One region of the Paenibacillus sp. TSA_86.1 genome, then DNA from elsewhere that is predicted to be linked to it. Evidence: riboswitches for the same ligand, from Rfam matches in the RefSeq annotation. Region 1 holds a riboswitch; each other region holds the start of a gene.

Region 1 (3,190 bases):
TGCGGTCGAGAGGACTCGAACCTCCACGGGGGGTTAGCCCACACGGACCTGAACCGTGCGCGTCTGCCAATTCCGCCACGACCGCATATATTTTGTCTCTCCAATTATTATCGGCGACAAGAAATAATATATCACGCGTGCTTTGACCTGTCAATACATAAAAATAAACAAATACGTGCGAACCGAATACGTAGTCGGTTCGCACCCCTTGGGCTTGCCTGTGATGAAGCTATACATAACCGTTGGTGATGTGTTATTCACTACTGTCCAGAAAAGATCTTTTACAGCTTGGACGGCCAGTTGCCGTACCATGCATAACCGCCTCTTCTTTCCTTTTCAATATCACTCAGCTTATATTTCACGACGCCATCACGTCCAACAAAGATAGGTTTGTCCGTACCGAGTTCATAGAAACGCGCCCAGATCGGTGATGCACTCGAATCAGCAATGATTCGGCTGTCCCCGTTCCCACGCTCATACCGATATCCTGTAATTTTCACTTTGTTAAACCAAGCTTCGGCACCTTTGATGGATGCAGTGATTCTCGAATTAGCCGATCTTGTTTTCAGAAACTTCACAATATTAACACTTTCACCTGCCGTCAGTGACGGCACTTCATAGATTCTCGCTCCTGCAGGTCTCAGTGAACTGGAATCATGCTGCTGTCCCCAAGCCGTTAACTTCCCACCGGATACCACCTGGGTGTTCAGGATGGCGTCCACTCCTTTAGAAACCGCATTTTTACTACGATTTGCGAGTGAACTGTCGATAAAGGAAAAGTTCCCCTTACGTGCTGCGACTTCATCGAGCATGTACATCACATTAATCATTGCATCATCATTATAAGTAATATGTTTATGATAACCGGAACTTTGATAGACTTGTGGCCAGCCGCCATTGGAATATTGCATGTTAAGCAAAAAATTAATGCCTTTGATTGCAGCAGCCGAGTATCGCTGGTCATTTGTTTTCTTGAATTCAGTTGCAAGTCTTCTAATTTCTGAATATGTAGCTTTATTATCAATTGTTGACTTAGCCCATTCACCTGACGTCTGACTATAATCTTTTCTCCAGCCACCATCCGGGCGCTGATTTTTCAAAATATCGGACAAACTCGCTGTTGTACCAGAGGCATCTGCCGCCGATACGGTTGGTGCAGGAAGAACGGCCATTCCCGCGACGGAAAACACCATTGAACATGCCAGTACAAATGTTACTAATTTTTTTGCTTTCACTCAATAACACTCTCCCCAATTCACAAATTTGATTACTCCCTCATAATAATTCCAATGAAAACAATTTAAATACAAATTTTGTATTTAATAATTGTATGATATGCAATAAACAAACATTTGTCAATATATGCAACATCCTATATGTATTTTCTTTAATTTAACATAAAGGAGTACCCTTTTAGCTCTTGACAAGCTTGTTTAATATCCACACTTGTCTCCCATGAAACACTAATGACTTTTTTGTAATCTTTTCAGCCCTTTTTAAACATAATTATGACTAAAAACGATAATTCCGCTAACATTGACGTTAAAAGAAGGGCTTTAAATAGGTTTGACAATTACGTATTTATGCAATATAGTTTCAAATAGTTACAAAAACTTAATTATTCATTTGCCGAGTTTCAGGATTGAAAACGGGGGAACCATTTTGGGTGAATTATTCTTATACATAGGAAATATAGGGAACCTTCTACCGAACCCTTAGCTAACTCCGTAGGCATCGAAGGGAGAACATTGATTTTGAAAAAACTGATTATTTCCATTTTTGGAGCTGCTGTACTATTTACATCCGGAGCAACAAGCACAGAGGCAAGTACAATTAATACAATGGTTAACAATATGACAGGCATCCCGTATAAGTGGGGCGGCACAACCATGGCTGGCTTCGATTGTTCCGGGTTTATGAGATATCTTTTTAACAAATACAGCATTGAATTGCCACGCACGTCGCAACAACAAGCCAAAGCAGGAACTCCGATATCCAAAGCGAGCATTCGTACAGGAGACCTGGTATTTTTCAACACAACGGGCAGAGGCATCTCACATACAGGCGTTTACATTGGCGGAGGTCAATTTGCTCATGCTTCCACTAGCAAAGGTATCAGCATCACCAAGTTGTCTAACCCTTATTTCAATGATCGTTATGTGACAGCAAGACGCGTTACAGGTCAATTTATGTATAACAAAATGTTGGGTAAAATCTAAGAAACCATTCCGATCTACATCCACATAAGCAGTTACAATAAAAGGGAGGCTCCGGTTTAAACCGGAACCTCCTTTTTATTGTAACATCGTAAGACTACTGCAGCGCCTTCTGCACCCTCATTGCTCCCTGTGACAGAGCATGTCCGCCGCCCACTGCACCAGCGACAGCTACGGTCTCCATGATCTCCTGATCGGTCGCGCCCTTGGAACGTGCCTCTTCTACATGATAGAACGTGCAGACTTCATTATTAGCAAACAAACCGATACCTAGCGCAATTAACTGCTTGGTCTTGGCATCAAGCACACCCGGCTGGAAGCACTCACCCGTGAACTCATGATATGATTTCACCACATCGGGGAGAACATCGCTTAATGCGCCAATCTGATCCTTATACGCATGAACTTTATCATTCATCAATGTCATGACTTGCAGCACACCCTCTCGGCTGTAAACACAGCGATTATTTCCACTGTACCTATCTTCCCACGCCTGTGTCGCAATTATGCCCAGCCTTGATGGTAATTCCAAACATTCGGTGTTGAAAATATTCTCTTTGGAGAAGATTTCCGGTCACGTGAATCCGTTATTTATTCACTTAAAACACTTTGACGAGGCTCACTGAACAACTGATAACGGTAAGACCGATCCAGCTTCACAACACGGCGATTCTGCCTGCGTATAAGTACTTGCCCATCATCCCAGGCAACCACGATACCCGTTACGTCATTAGACTCCAGCTCGTCCCGCACTACTCTTACCTTCTCCCCTGACAAACGCAGGGCATCCAACTCTGTATCACTAATCATGTCTCTAACTCCCATACTCAAATTTCTTTACAAAAAGAGACCTAAATGAAAAGTCATTTAGGTCTCACGTGACTGTATTGGACTGTCATGTCATTCGAAAAAATGTCCCGACTGAGAGTTTACCGCTGCGCGTGCTCTTTGCTGTCGTTCTTCTCGAACCAAAA
Region 2 (3,190 bases), on a different contig from region 1:
CATTACGTTCCAGGGTCTGAACCCGTTCATTATTGCGGCAGCGATTTACTTTGTCATGACATTTATTCTGTCCAAGCTGCTCGGACGATTGGAAAGGAAGTTGGGTGCAAGTGATAGACGTTAGACAATTACACAAATCTTATGGCAAAAACGATGTGCTTAAGGGCATCGACGTAACGATCGGAAAAGGTGAGGTCGTCGTGGTTATTGGCCCTTCAGGTTCGGGAAAAAGTACGTTCCTGCGCTGTCTGAATCTGTTGGAGCAGCCTACATCCGGGCAAATTGATTTTGAAGGTGTTTCGATCACTGATCCAAAGCACAACATTAATGCTACGCGTGAGAAAATGGGGATGGTGTTTCAGCATTTCAACCTGTTTCCTCACAAAACGGTTCAGCAGAACATCACGATTGCGCCAATCAAGGTGAAAAAGCAATCGACAGATGAAGCGAACAAAATTGCTGAGGATCTTCTGAAAACGGTCGGTTTAGCGGACAAAAAAGATACGTATCCCAATCAGCTATCAGGTGGACAGAAGCAGCGGATTGCGATTGCAAGAGCACTGGCGATGCAGCCGCATGTCATGCTGTTTGACGAGCCTACATCTGCTCTTGACCCGGAGATGGTCGGAGAGGTGTTGGAAGTCATGAAACGTCTTGCTGAAGGTGGAATGACGATGGTTATTGTCACTCATGAGATGGGTTTTGCACGTGAGGTTGGTGACCGGATTCTGTTTATGGACGGCGGAGTTATTGTCGAAGAAGGTAAGCCTGATGAGGTGTTTGGAGCACCGAAACATTCGCGTACACGAGACTTTCTGGCCAAAGTGCTTTAATTCATTCATTCTACCCTATGTATAGGATAAGGTTAAAAAAGGCGTTATCGGATCCAAAAATCCGGTAACGCCTTTTTGTTGTTTGAAAAAAAGATAGAATCGGAAAAGTAACTTTTTTGTTACCTGCATATGTTTTCAAAACGCCAAATGGAAACATTTACTACAGTTCAAGGTTACAAGATTGTGATATATTGAAGGCTGCCGAAACTTCCGAAGTGGAAGTGCGGGGGACGTAACGATGCAGATATGTTATTCATTGGATAAACATACTGCTTGGGGTGAATTAGGAATACATAACGCTTCAATATGTCAAGTAAAGCCTATAGGGTGGGCTCCTCCATCCGAATCCGACAACTAACTTCGCAGGCATAATGAGGGAGGAAGACCATGTATAACAAGAAACGTTTAGCCAAAACTGCCATCGCACTACTTACATCTATTCTATTCATTCAAGCCGTTCCGGCTCACGCGGATTCCGTTCATGTGGCTAAAGATGGGGACACCTTCTTCACCTTATCCAAACAATATGGTGTTGATATGAACACATTAATCAAAACAAATAAAGACATTTCACCTTATAACATCTATGGCGGTTTGAAAATTACCATCCCAGGTAACGAAAACAAAGCAGCAGCCCCAGTTCAAGTGAAGTCGCAGGAAAAGGCGGTTACAGCTGCAAGTCTGGACGTAAGTTCGGATAATAAAGTTGTACAGGCTTGGGGGAAAACTTTTGACTACAGCAAAACACTAAGTGTTAAAGCGACTGCATATTCCGCTGATGCATCTGAGAATGGTGGATGGGGGCCCGTTGATTATTTTGGAAATCCGCTGGAATTGGGTACGATTGCGGTAGATCCCAAAGTTATTCCTTTTGGCACTAAGGTTTTGGTGACAGGACATACACATCCAGGATTGCCGAAACAGGCTTTCGTAGCAACGGCTCTGGATGCCGGTAGTGCAATTAAGGGAAATCGCATCGATATCTTCATCCCTGGAAGCAAGACATTTGTAAGTTCGTTTGGTTTTCAGGATATTGAGCTTTACATTTTAAAATAAAGCTATAACGCTTCCTTTTATTATTATGGAGGCTCATAAGTTGAAATCATTATAAACATAATCAAAGGCAAAAATAGAAACAGGGTGTTCTTTAGTGTTATCATGACGAAAATGAATCATGACTACACATAGGAGCACCCTGTTTCTTTCAATTATTGTTTCTCTTTGGGCAATTTAAGCATTTCGTCCAACGTGACCAATTCATATCCTCGATTCCGCAATTCCTCGATAACTTCAGGCAAAGCTTCTACCGTACCTTGCAGGTTCGATCCTGTACCGCCGCCAGCATGCTGCAATACAATGGAGCCGGGTTTCACCGCAGAGAGAATATTATGTTTTACCCTTTCCTTGGACAATCCTTTCCAATCCAGAGAATCCACATTCCAGTTCACAATGCTGTAGTGCTGCTTGGCGGCCCAACGTAGCTGCTCCTCATTAATGTCCCCGTAAGGAGGACGAATCATTTTAGGCGTATATCCGGTCAGGCGATGAAGAATATCTCCCGTATGTAAAATTTGTCTGCGAAAGGCAGTCATCGATAACTTGCTGAATTCAGGATGATTATAGCTGTGATTGCCTACAATATGCCCTTCTTTTACCATACGTTTCACCAGATTCGGGTGTTTCTCCGCACGGCTGCCTACAACAAAGAAGGTTGCGCGAACCTTATATTTTTTCAAAACATCAAGCACTTGAGGGGTGAACCTCGGATCTGGCACATCATCAAAAGTCAGCGCAACTTGCTTGGTGGAAGGGCCATTTGTTTTGAAGGTATCCGCATACTTCTGCCGAAGTTGACCCAATGTCAGCTGTTCTTCTCTAGCATCTGAGCTAGAGGCCGGTGTATCCTTCGGATTAGACATTCCGCGTGATATAGTCTCAGAAACAGGATCAGAGGCAGTAACTGTAGGGGCCGAATAAAATCCGGAACATATGACAGTAACGAGTGCGAGCATGACGAGGCGTATACTCATTTTAACGGCCTCCTTTATCAAAATTACGTTCTCTATGGTATGCCCTATGGTCACTTCTTTTATGCGGATGTGAGAAGTCTCATTGCCACAATTAGGTTATGAAAGCGATAATTTCACCATATAAGATATAGAAGAAAAGGATAGGTGGGAAGAGAATGAGTACATATGATTTGAAATCCATTCGTTTAGAGGTTTTTGAAGCAGGGCAGGACAAGATATTTCTGGTCACTGGTGGGAAAGCTCATATTGGAGCTGTATCTACATTTTATGTGGACCATGATCGGGTTAGCGGGACAACGGTGCATATCCCGGGGCATAAGGAACAAG
Region 3 (3,190 bases), on a different contig from region 1:
GAATGTTATTCGACACACATACACATCTGGATGCACCACAATTCGACGAAGATCGAGAGGATATGATTCAGCGGGCGGTGGATGCAGGGGTCACCCGCATGATTAATATAGGATTTAACCGGGAGACCATTCCAACAACGATGAAATTGGCTGAAACGTATGATTTTATCCATGCGGCTGTAGGATGGCACCCGGTAGATGCGATCACGATGCAAGAGGGTGACCTGGAGTGGATTGCGTCATTGTGCAAACATGAAAAAGTGGTAGCGATCGGTGAAATCGGTCTAGACTATCATTGGGACACTTCCCCTAAGGAGGTACAGCATCGCGTATTACGACAACAAATTGCATTGGCACGAGAACTGAATATGCCGATTGTCATCCATAATCGGGATGCTCATGAGGATATTGTGCGTATTTTGCGTGAAGAGAAAGCTGGTGAGGTCGGCGGTGTGATGCATTCCTTCTCAGGTAGCTGGGAAACGGCAAAAATGTGCCTGGATTTAGGATTCCATCTGTCCTTCGGTGGACCCATCACATTCAAAAATGCCAAGCAGCCTAAAGAGGTGCTCGCCAAGGTTCCGATGGACAGGTTTTTCCTTGAGACGGATTCCCCCTATCTTACACCTCATCCTTATCGTGGAAAACGAAATGAGACAGCGCATGTACGTCTGGTTGCGGAGGCAGCTGCGGAAATTAAAGGCATTTCGGTGGAGGAAATTGCTGCAATAACCACCAAAAATGCCATGGAACGTTTTGGGATTCGATAAGAAAACGAGTAAATCGGGTGAAAAAGGGAGTTATAGAGAGGTAATTTGCCCTTTGTATCAAATAAACGAAGAATATTACAATATTTTAACCAAATATTTAGAAAAACGTACTTGATCCGCGCTTTACAACATGCATCGAAACAGGATATCATCTTTTCAGTGAATTGTTGTGCGGAAAATTGGACAGATGTTCGGGGGATGAACAAAGGGACACTTTCCGATAAAACAACATTACTTTCATGAATCAATCTCGCTGAGTCTCCGTTAACGGAGAGCGGGGGAACCAATAGGGCTTAAACAGCGGTGATTCTAGCCGTTGCGCACCGTTCGCTGACCCAAAAGCAGCGCATCGTTCTGCGAAGCCGTATTTGATTTCTTCTTTGGGTCTCGGGGTGAATTCAAGGGCGTCCGCCATGAGCGGGTGACCTAAGATAGGGCGGCTCTCTTTCGCCCGAACCCGACAGCTAACCTCGCAAGCGGAAAAAGAGAGGCAACCTCGTGCATGAATTTCCGATATTCAAAATCATTCGGAAGCCACGAAAGGGTCTCTTACACTCTTTCTTTGGCTTTTTTTGTTTTGAATAAAAGAAACTGGCTCATCATACGGTAAGTATTCAGGATGGTGGCATCATGTTGCGAAGAGGGGTTCATGGTGCAGAACCGGTCATTACCTCTGATCTGTGTTCTGTAGAAAAATTGGTATAGTCGCGTCAAAGACATCATGCATTACTTTAGACGGCGAGGCTATGAAGGAGGACGGAGAAGTGGGCATATTCCAACCAGAAGAGACCCATGAGTCACGATCATCCAGTAAGTCTTTCGCGTTGCGGTGGAAGCATGAGAACTTGCGTCAAATGGCACTGATCGCGATATTCTCAATTGCGCTTACAATCATGATCTTGTTAGTCGTTTACGGTCAGGCCGGGAAGCAGGTATCACTGGTTATTGACGGCAAAGCTCAAGTGGTAGAGACTCGTACAGGAATGCTTCAGGAAATGTTGGAGGAGCAGTCAATCGCAGTCAGCCCTCACGACAAGGTATCCATGCCCATGAATGGGGCAATTACCGACGGAGACCGAATCGTTATTGAGCGGGCCGTTCCAGTTAACATCACGGCAGACGGAGACACCAAGACTCTGTATACAACCGATTCATCGGTACAAGATGTAATTCAGCAATCAGGTATTGAAGTTGCAAATCATGATAAAGTGTATCCAGCGCTCGGAACTGCAATCAAAGCGGAGATGAAGATTCGTGTAGTGCGTGTAACAAAGCATACAGTGGATGTGAAACAACCGATTGCATACAAAGTTGTTAAAACGGCAGACTCTAGTTTGTTCCAAGGGGATAACCGTGTTGTAGTGAAAGGCAAGGAAGGCACAATTGTGCAGCATATCGAAAAGGTATTTCAAGATGGAGAACTCGTCTCCAAAAAAATGGTCGGCAAAACGGTTGCTGCCAATCGTGTAGATAAAGTGATCGCGGTAGGTACAAAGGCGAAGCCAGTAGTGAAGGAGCCTGAAGTTCAATTGGTATCAGCCAAAACTTCAACCGCCGCAAAAACAGTAACAACGAACTCGAAGAAAACATCTGCCTCGGGCAGCAAGTTGATTACGGTCTCAGGGAATTCTTTTAAATATTCTAAAGTGCTGAAAAATGTTTCCATGACAGCCTACTCTTCTGAAGAGCCGGGTATTGGCACAAAAACAGCTTCCGGTACTCGTGTAACGGAAGGGCGCACCATCGCAGTTGATCCTAAGGTCATTCCAATTGGCTGGTGGGTTTACATCGAGGGCCTCGGCTTCCGTCGTGCGGAAGATACAGGCGGCGCGATTAAAGGCAATAAAATTGACGTTTATTATGATAGTGTGAAGCACGCCCTGAATTTCGGACGTAAAAAAGGCAAAACGGTTTATGTAATTGGTCCTGTGAAGCCGGAAGCGAACTAAATTCGTTTTACTTTGAAATGGGAATGCTATAAAATAGTTGCATGAATGATTCATGCGGAATATGCGGCGGAGGGGTCTGAAATCAGTCTCCTCCGCCGTTTGGCAGAGAAGAGGATATTCCTCTTCTTTTTGCGTTAGAAAGGAAGAAATGGAACATGATAAAAGAAGTTATTGTTGTGGAGGGTCGTGACGACACGGTAGCGATTCGCCGGGCGGTTGAGGCTGATACAATCGAAACCGGTGGCTCTGCCATTAATCAGCGTATTCTAAAGCGAATCGCACTTGCTCAGGAAAGACGTGGTGTCATCATCCTGACGGATCCGGACCATGCGGGAGAACGTATCCGCAAAATTATTGCCAACAGGATCCCTGGCTGCAAGCATGCTTTCATTCCAGAGGCAGACGCGACGCGTAAAGGGGATATCGGGGTAGAGAATGCTTCACCGGAGGCCATTCGGCATGCGCTAGCCC
Region 4 (3,190 bases), 630 kb from region 1:
AGGAATCAGATTTAATGATATGTGCTTTCTAAGGAAATATGACTGGATTTTGTGCAGAGTATAGGCAAACCAGAAAGGGAAGTGCATAGCTTAAATGATAAACTATTGTAAGATGAAGAAAGAGTAATAAAGTGCTTTACTTTTGTAGGGGAATCCGGTATAATCAATTCTGTTGCCGATAATTTACGACATGCGGTCGTGGTGGAATGGCAGACACGCTATCTTGAGGGGGTAGTGGGCGTATGCCCGTGGAGGTTCGAGTCCTCTCGACCGCATTATATGAAGAGTTATGTGAGGAGCTTTCCGTGATGGAGAGCTTCTTTTTCGTTTTGTTTGATTGCGTTGTTTGTATTTATCGTCGGGAACAGTATATAGAATATAGAGGATGTAATTCATGCGAGAAAGCAAACAAGCCACCCTCTAGCCTTGAGCAAAAGTGTCTGCTCTTTGATGTCGGATGGCCTGTTTGTATATTTGTATAGCCTTGATTATTTGAGGAGTTTCTGAATATCTTCTTCGATTTTGTCCGGAGTCGTCTGCGGTGCATACCGCTTCACAACTTTACCGTCCTGATCGACAAGGAATTTGGTGAAGTTCCATTTGATGGCTTTGGAGCCAAGCAAGCCTGGTGCTTCTTTTGAGATATGCTGGAAGAGAGGGTGAGCGCTGGAACCATTGACATCAATCTTTTCAAACATAGGGAAGCTTACGCCATAGTTCATCTGGCAGAACTCGGCAATATCGTCAGAAGAGCCCTTTTCCTGCGCGAACTGGTTGCTTGGGAATCCAAGCACTTCGAACGGAGCATCCTGGAATTTGTCTTGCAGCTCCTGTAAGCCCTTGAATTGAGGGGTGAGACCGCATTGACTTGCGGTGTTTACAATTAACAACACTTTCCCGCGATATTGGGACATCTCAATCTCTTGCCCGCGGAGGGTGTTTACTTTGAAATCATAGACTGACATGAGGATCGCCTCCATCTTATTATTCTTGATGTGCTTATTATATTTTATACAATTAAATAATGCAAAACTTATTTTGGTTTCACGTTGTTATAACCATCAACGGGGCCTGAATCCCGAATGAGTAGGAATTGTATTGATCCATTTCTGTGCGGATGAGAAATAGCTAGATTGGAAGAGGTGGATAGCGTATAACCCCATTGTAAGCGCTATTCTTAATGGTTATTGCCGGAAACCTGACGATTCGGTGATCTGGCTGCACTTTACATGATCATGGCACGGGTGTATGATTCATAGCGTAATTTGAATTTTAATTAAATTGTACATGAAAAACGAAACAAACGATAATATCGATCGGTCTTATACTCAAGATTTACGAACGATGTTTTAATCGCTGAGTTTCCATTCGTAGTGGGTGGAAAACGGGGGAACCAAAAGGATGTGCTGTATTGTATTACAGCAGTATACGTCCATGGGGTGAATTTTCTGGCGACAGCCGGAAATAGGGCGACTCTCGCGCCCGAATCCGTCAGCTAACCTCGTAAGCGTTAAAGGGAGAGGCAACAAACCGCACGCTGGTTCATGGCGTTTTCGCCATGGATTATTTAAGAAGCGTTTCGGAGGCCTTGGTCCCCACGCTTCTTTTTTGTTGTCTTTTCACGCTAAGGGAGGAACGAATGATGGATACAGAGATGATTTTAGTAACGGCTCCGAATGAGGCTGGACGTAAATTTGTTAAATTGCTGATGTACAAAAAAATGCCTTTTGCCGTTCTGACGAACAGTGCTGGTGAGGAGCGCAAACTTCGCCGGATTGGCGTAGAACACGTCATTCGTATGAATACGGCAGCGGCTGAGAAATGGTTTTTGCCACAGGGTAGTGTAGGGAATGTATTTATTTTTGAAAATAGTCTGAATTTGACCTGCCGTTACCTGCAGATTTGCCGCTCATGGACATCGAAGTCCTTATGTGTAATCACCGAGCAGAGTCACCCTAAAGGGATTTATCGGGGCATGGGTGCAGACAAAATCGTGTATTCATTGAATGGGGAAGTCGGTTTTCTTCTTAATAGCTGCAATAAACCGGAAGCTGAGGTCAGCAGCTTGTGATTGATCCGATGTAAGGTGCCTGCTATAATTGCAGGTACAGACTAACGGAATTTGAGGAGACTCATGCTTGTCGTGGGTCTTCTTTTTTTATGGATACAGTATGCAAGCCAGGGGTGACCTGCGGCTTACAAGGAGGAATCGGCGTGCCGGATATTGCCGGATTGAAGTGGTTGTTTTTTGATGTGGGGGATACGCTGGTGGACGAATGGGAGCCGGTAGACGATATTATCGGGCAGTTCGTTCGAGAAGCCGGTGCGTACGGGTATCCAGTGAAAATGGAAGCGGTACGCGAACTGTTTGCCACCTGTTACCGCAATTATGAACAGTGGCCTATGAAAGTTGCTATACGCACATATATTCATGATGAAGATCACCGCGTTCAGATTCAGGACAAGCTGAAATTCCATAAAGAGCTGGAGCAGCCGTTCCCTTCCGCAACCAAGGTGCTTGAGCAGCTTTCACAGCACTATCGAATCGGCATTATCGCCAATCAGAGCCCTGGAACGGAAGCGAGGCTGGAGAGCTACGGACTTCGGAAGTATGTCGATGTTCTGGCATGTTCGGCAGAAGAAGGGGTGTCCAAGCCTGATCCGGAGTTGTATGCGGTTGCTTTGAAGCAGGCAGGATGCGCTCCTGAAGAAGCGGTTATGGTCGGAGATCGAATCGATAATGATATCATGCCAGCGCGTAGTTTGGGCTTACGTACGATTCGTATTTTGCAAGGGTACGGAAGGTTCCAACCAGAGCTTTCGGATGACGAGCGTGCAGACTGGACGGTCGAGTCGCTGGATGAACTGCTACCATTGCTGATACCTGATGGGGATACGAGCAGATCTGTATGAGCATAAGGTTAGATCCGGTCGAGATAGAGGTATATGCGGCTGGAGCACAAAATAAAAACACAAAAAGGCTGATACGCCCGGTATGAGGATACCGTGGCGCATCAGCCTTTTTGTATACTATGGCATTATAAAAGTTAGAACTGAATAATGGTCTGGATAATCAAATACACATTCAGCACAACGATGATGGCGGCAATAGCCCAAGAAACAATTTTGAGCCACAATTTGTTGACAAAAGCCCCCATGCGTTTTTTGTCACTTGTAAACATAACAAGCG

Evidence for each region. Region 1 has a riboswitch for cyclic di-AMP ahead of ACUTVW_RS05030 (C40 family peptidase). Riboswitches for the same ligand answer to the same signal wherever they lie in the genome.
Region 2: linked by a shared signal. The riboswitch ahead of ACUTVW_RS12730 (3D domain-containing protein) and the one ahead of ACUTVW_RS05030 (C40 family peptidase) in region 1 are both predicted to bind cyclic di-AMP.
Region 3: linked by a shared signal. The riboswitch ahead of ACUTVW_RS25475 (ubiquitin-like domain-containing protein) and the one ahead of ACUTVW_RS05030 (C40 family peptidase) in region 1 are both predicted to bind cyclic di-AMP.
Region 4: linked by a shared signal. The riboswitch ahead of ACUTVW_RS01915 (hypothetical protein) and the one ahead of ACUTVW_RS05030 (C40 family peptidase) in region 1 are both predicted to bind cyclic di-AMP.

The regions. Positions count from the first base shown of each region.
Region 1 is NZ_JBQZGE010000001.1:1,078,644-1,081,833, reverse strand. It holds tRNA gene ACUTVW_RS05040 (tRNA-Leu) at 1-85, opposite strand; gene pelA (pectate lyase) at 282-1,235, opposite strand; cyclic di-AMP (ydaO/yuaA leader) riboswitch at 1,618-1,749, shown strand; gene ACUTVW_RS05030 (C40 family peptidase) at 1,755-2,219, shown strand; gene ACUTVW_RS05025 (carboxymuconolactone decarboxylase family protein) at 2,314-2,643, opposite strand; gene ACUTVW_RS05020 (hypothetical protein) at 2,808-3,026, opposite strand; gene ACUTVW_RS05015 (hypothetical protein) at 3,146-3,190, opposite strand, start outside.
Region 2 is NZ_JBQZGE010000004.1:340,548-343,737, forward strand. It holds gene ACUTVW_RS12720 (ABC transporter substrate-binding protein/permease) at 1-124, shown strand, start outside; gene ACUTVW_RS12725 (amino acid ABC transporter ATP-binding protein) at 111-833, shown strand; cyclic di-AMP (ydaO/yuaA leader) riboswitch at 1,023-1,218, shown strand; gene ACUTVW_RS12730 (3D domain-containing protein) at 1,221-1,889, shown strand; gene ACUTVW_RS12735 (polysaccharide deacetylase family protein) at 2,042-2,863, opposite strand; gene lpdD (prenylated flavin chaperone LpdD) at 3,019-3,190, shown strand, end outside.
Region 3 is NZ_JBQZGE010000022.1:51,419-54,608, reverse strand. It holds gene ACUTVW_RS25480 (TatD family hydrolase) at 3-770, shown strand; cyclic di-AMP (ydaO/yuaA leader) riboswitch at 1,012-1,265, shown strand; gene ACUTVW_RS25475 (ubiquitin-like domain-containing protein) at 1,535-2,719, shown strand; gene rnmV (ribonuclease M5) at 2,875-3,190, shown strand, end outside.
Region 4 is NZ_JBQZGE010000001.1:444,756-447,945, forward strand. It holds tRNA gene ACUTVW_RS01905 (tRNA-Leu) at 193-275, shown strand; gene ACUTVW_RS01910 (glutathione peroxidase) at 489-965, opposite strand; cyclic di-AMP (ydaO/yuaA leader) riboswitch at 1,345-1,525, shown strand; gene ACUTVW_RS01915 (hypothetical protein) at 1,640-2,071, shown strand; gene ACUTVW_RS01920 (HAD family hydrolase) at 2,215-2,913, shown strand; gene ACUTVW_RS01925 (Nramp family divalent metal transporter) at 3,048-3,190, opposite strand, start outside.